2 regions of the Paenibacillus favisporus genome follow, and region 2 is predicted to be linked to the other one. Evidence: riboswitches for the same ligand, from Rfam matches in the RefSeq annotation. Region 2 holds a riboswitch; the other holds the start of a gene.
What was found. Region 2 has a riboswitch for FMN ahead of ABID47_RS27880 (DMT family transporter). Riboswitches for the same ligand answer to the same signal wherever they lie in the genome.

Region 1 (2,202 bases), on a different contig from region 2:
ATTCATATCGTTAACCGTGTGCAGCCTTAAAAAAGTTAAGTATCGTTTTTCCGGATCATGTCATGCCGGCCAAACCGGCTTTCCGCTGATGCAGACGTTATCCCCGAGCACTTCGGTCTCTACGTCTTCTAGCCGGACGGCGTCCGCCATCTTGTCGGCGCCTCGCAGCGAGAAGTTGACGGGGGCCGCCGGACCTCCAACGATTTTCGGTGCGAAATAGAGTACGATCCGGTCGATCAGCCGGGCCTCCAGCAAGGCACCGTTCAGCCGGCCGCCGCCTTCCACCAGAATCGAGCCGATCTCACGTCTGCCTAGCTCCTGCATCGCCAGGCGAAGATCGACCTGCGGGCCCGATCCGCAGCGGATCGTTTCTACACCGATCTTCTTAAGGGCTTCCTCCTTATCCAGATCGGCGCGTTCCGTCGTCAAAATGACGGTCGGCGCAGCTCCATCCCGAACCACCTTCGACTCAAGCGGAATCCGCAGCAAGGAATCGACGATGATCCGCACAGGATTCAGACCGATGGCGCCCTGCAGCCGGGTGGTCAGCTGCGGATTGTCCGCGATCACCGTATTTACGCCAACCATAATCCCTTGATGGCGGTGGCGGAGCGTATGAACCTGCTCCCGGGCCGCTTCGTTCGTGATCCATTTACTGTCTCCCGATTCGGCCGCGATGCGCCCGTCCAGCGTGCTTGCTGTCTTGACCGTCACATAGGGAAGCCCGGTCGTAATATACTTGATAAACTTTTCGTTCAAGCGGCGGGACCTGTCACCGAGCAGCCCAACTTCTACCTCAATCCCGCCGCGCCGGAGCAGCTCGATTCCTCTGCCCGCCACCTGGGGGTTGGGATCTTCGCAGGCCACAATGACCCGCTTCACCTTCTCGCGCATGAGGCGTTCGCTGCAGGGCGGTGTTTTTCCGTAATGGCTGCAGGGCTCCAGCGTTACGTAGACCGTACTCCCTTCCGCACGGTCACCCGCCAAGTTCAGCGCATGTACTTCCGCATGGGCGGTTCCCCGCTGTAAATGCGTGCCAAGCCCAACCATAGCCCCGTCTTTAACGACGACGCAGCCGACAACCGGATTGATTCCGGTCTGACCCTGTGCCCGCTCCGCCATATCGAGCGCAAGCGCCATATAAAATTCATCGTTGATGATGCCGTCCATTCATCTCCCCCCTTGTTCGGAATCGGGACATCCCCTCAAAACTAAGTCTCGGCTTCGGGCGCTTTACGGATACTTCGCATGTTGGAATTTCCATGGTAAATCACCTTACCATGCGCTGCTTTGTCTCCGCGCTGTTTAAACCGGCATTTAGCGGGGCCCCCAGGTCTTTGTAAAAAAAGCAAAAAGCCCCGGGATGGCTTAAACCATCCTCGGGGCTGTGAGAGACAAGTCAGATACACTCCAATAAGGCTGCAGAATCCCAAAAATCAAGATCAGCCAAATAAGTCATCGGTAGCGTAAAGTCATCAGTAAACAGAAGCCGTCCCTCCAGGGACAACCATCTACTATGTGAAAACAACCACGTACACGTGACATCTTATTGGACAGCTGCACTCCCAACTGAAGTGCACACTTTCTCTCCTTCTCCCATCCAGACTATACTGTCGGTCCCGGATTTGCACCAGGTCCACCGTACGCTCAGCGTCAAACAAAGCGTCCGGGTCACGGACTGAGACGGGCGCCAAAACTGATCGGCTGCCGCGTCATCACCGCCGGTAGGGAATTTCACCCTGCCCCGAAGGATATAACCAATATCAATATACAATTGCCAGATGGAATGGCTGCCTAGTGGAAGCCCCATCTATACTAGGAAATGTTAACACTGCCTCCGCAAAAAATCAATACGCCCCTTTTCCCAGCCCAGAACAAAAAACCGCTTGTCCCTCTTTGAAACAGGGAAAGCGGCTGATAAATCGTGCGCGACTCGCAGATTAAGCTTCGTATACTTCGACCGTCTTCATCACGTCGCGGCCTTGGAACGCGTCGACGTATTCCATGCCCTTCGTCACTTTGCCGAATACGGTATGCTGTCCGTCGAGATGCGGCTGCGGCTGGTAGCAGATATAGAACTGGCTTCCGCCGGTGTTGCGGCCGGCATGTGCCATCGCCAGCGATCCGCGCTCGTGTTTGTTCGGGTTGATTTCGCAGTTGATCGTGTAGCCAGGGCCGCCGGTACCGGAGCCGTTCGGGCAT
Region 2 (2,202 bases):
CCCGGGCCGAAATGGCGGCGATGACCGTCAGGGCGCTCGGTACCGGAACACCGGGCGGTGCGGGAAGTTTGAAATTTGCCGACCGCGGTCAAATTCCGGCCTGGGCCAAGCCGTATATTGCATCAGCGATAGATAAAGGAATCATGCATGGAAGAGCGGGCAGCCTGTTCGCCCCGAACGCGCATGCAACGCGGGCTGAAGCGGTGGCCGTGATCCTGTCGGTGCTTGAGCAGCGATAAGTGCTGCCGCGAGTCCGTTCAGTGCTTGCTCAGGCTCATCAATGCCAAATGTCTGTCATTTTAAATGGCTGCGGATATCCCGAAAATTGTCCATCTCCAGCCCCATATCCAAATTTTTAATCCATGGAAATAAAAAGCTATTAAAAAACTGAAACACTTTTGGATACATTTATGCTATAATGATGAAAACAATGTAAGTTGCATGAAAAAAATAAAAATAAATGAATATGGATCTTCGGGGTAAGGTGAAATTCCTGACCGGCGGTGAGCGTCCTCTTCTTATAATGAAGACGGCGTCAAGCCCGCGACTCGCAGCTTTAGCAATAAGGCGGCGACTGACCTGGTGGAAATCCAGGGCCGACGGTAAAGTCCGGATGGGAGAAGATCAAAGAATAGGCGTGTGCGAAATTTTGACATTTCCGCAAGCTTATTTGATCAACCCCCGATGTGTCGATTGATGTCGATCTCGGGGGTTTTCCAATGTTGACTCCGTATTCAGGGATAGGGGAACTGGAGTATGGAAAATGTAAGCAGCAATATCAAGGTCCGGCCCGCGGCAAGCGGGAAGGCCGAACGCAGCAAATCCGGCTTTTGGCTGGTCGTGCTGGGCGCAGCATTGTGGGGAGCGGATCCGCTGTTCCGGATCATTTTGCTCAAAGAACATATGACGGCAACGCAGATCGTGCTCATCGAGCATATTTTGCTGGTGCTGTTCGTCGCACCAATGCTGTGGAAACATCGGGGCGAGTTGAAAGGCCTGAAACTGCGCCATATCGGCGCGCTGCTCTTCCTGTCGTGGGGCGGCTCGGCGATTGCAACCATACTGTTTACGCAGGGTCTGTCTTCCGGGAACTTGAACGCGGTCGTTCTGCTGCAGAAGCTGCAGCCGATCTTCGCCATTCTTATGGCCAAACTGCTGCTGCGTGAGAAGCTTCCGAAGCATTTCACCTGGCTGTTCATCGTGGCGCTGGCCGGAACGTATTTGCTGACCTTCGGCTTCACGTTTCCGTTCGGGCATGTAAATGATTTCGTCAAGGTCGGCAGCTTGTTCTCGCTGGGTGCCGCAGCACTGTGGGGCGGTTCCACAGTCATGGGTCGTCTGATGGTCGGAAAAATGGAGTATGAGACGGTGACTTCGCTGCGTTTCATCCTGGCGCTGCCTTTGCTGATCGGGATTACCATCAATCAGGGAGATCCTTGGCAGGTGCATACCGACGGGGGAACGCTGGCTGCGGTGTCGATCAACATGTTGGGGCAGGCGCTTCTGCCGGGGCTGTTCAGCTTGATGGTGTACTATAAAGGGCTGACGACGACGAAAGCATCGGTGGCGACACTGGCGGAACTGAGCTTCCCGATGGTGAGCGTGCTGATCAACTGGATCGTATTTCATCAGGCTGTGACGCTGACGCAGGCACTTGGATTTATCCTGATCTGGGCGGCGCTGTTCGCGATTTCCCGCAAGAGCGCGGCTTAAAGCTTACAAGCAGCCAGTCCAGGATTTGAAGACGCAATTTGATATAGGTTTGAAAAGCGGTTCCTGCTGATGGCAGGGACCGTTTTTTATTTGGAAGGGAAGGGCAAACGTGCGAAGGATTTCAGTAACTTTTTTTTAGCACATTTAAAAAATAAATCAGTCATCATTTCCAAGCGATCCCTCATACATTTTACGGAAAGCGCTTGCAGAACACGTTTTAGCCGCATGCGTCCGTCAGCCCCTCCGTACTTTTTCGTGAAGGGGTATGCGGTTTCCTCGGAATGAAGAGGTTTGGTTTCTTCGGATCCATGGGGCACGAACCTTCCGATCTGAAGACGTGAAATCTGCATCACGCTTGCATGTATATAAAATGAGCTAAAGGCGAACTGCTGTCCCTGTCTTTAGTTCAATTTATGTAGATGTGAATTGGAGGAAATGGGGGAGTTTACATGAAGCTGAAATTAGCTTCCAAGCCGCTCATGGCCCTTT

Region 1: it holds a riboswitch for FMN, as region 2 does, so the genes downstream of both, ribD (bifunctional diaminohydroxyphosphoribosylaminopyrimidine deaminase/5-amino-6-(5-phosphoribosylamino)uracil reductase RibD) here and ABID47_RS27880 (DMT family transporter) in region 2, are expected to answer to the same signal.

Annotation. Positions count from the first base shown of each region.
Region 1 covers NZ_JBEPLV010000001.1:579,325-581,526, reverse strand. The annotation lists gene ribD (bifunctional diaminohydroxyphosphoribosylaminopyrimidine deaminase/5-amino-6-(5-phosphoribosylamino)uracil reductase RibD) at 61-1,170, opposite strand; FMN riboswitch at 1,585-1,756, opposite strand; gene ABID47_RS02775 (peptidylprolyl isomerase) at 1,941-2,202, opposite strand, start outside.
Region 2 covers NZ_JBEPLV010000007.1:340,659-342,860, reverse strand. The annotation lists gene ABID47_RS27885 (S-layer homology domain-containing protein) at 1-239, shown strand, start outside; FMN riboswitch at 467-629, shown strand; gene ABID47_RS27880 (DMT family transporter) at 757-1,713, shown strand; gene ABID47_RS27875 (ABC transporter substrate-binding protein) at 2,163-2,202, shown strand, end outside.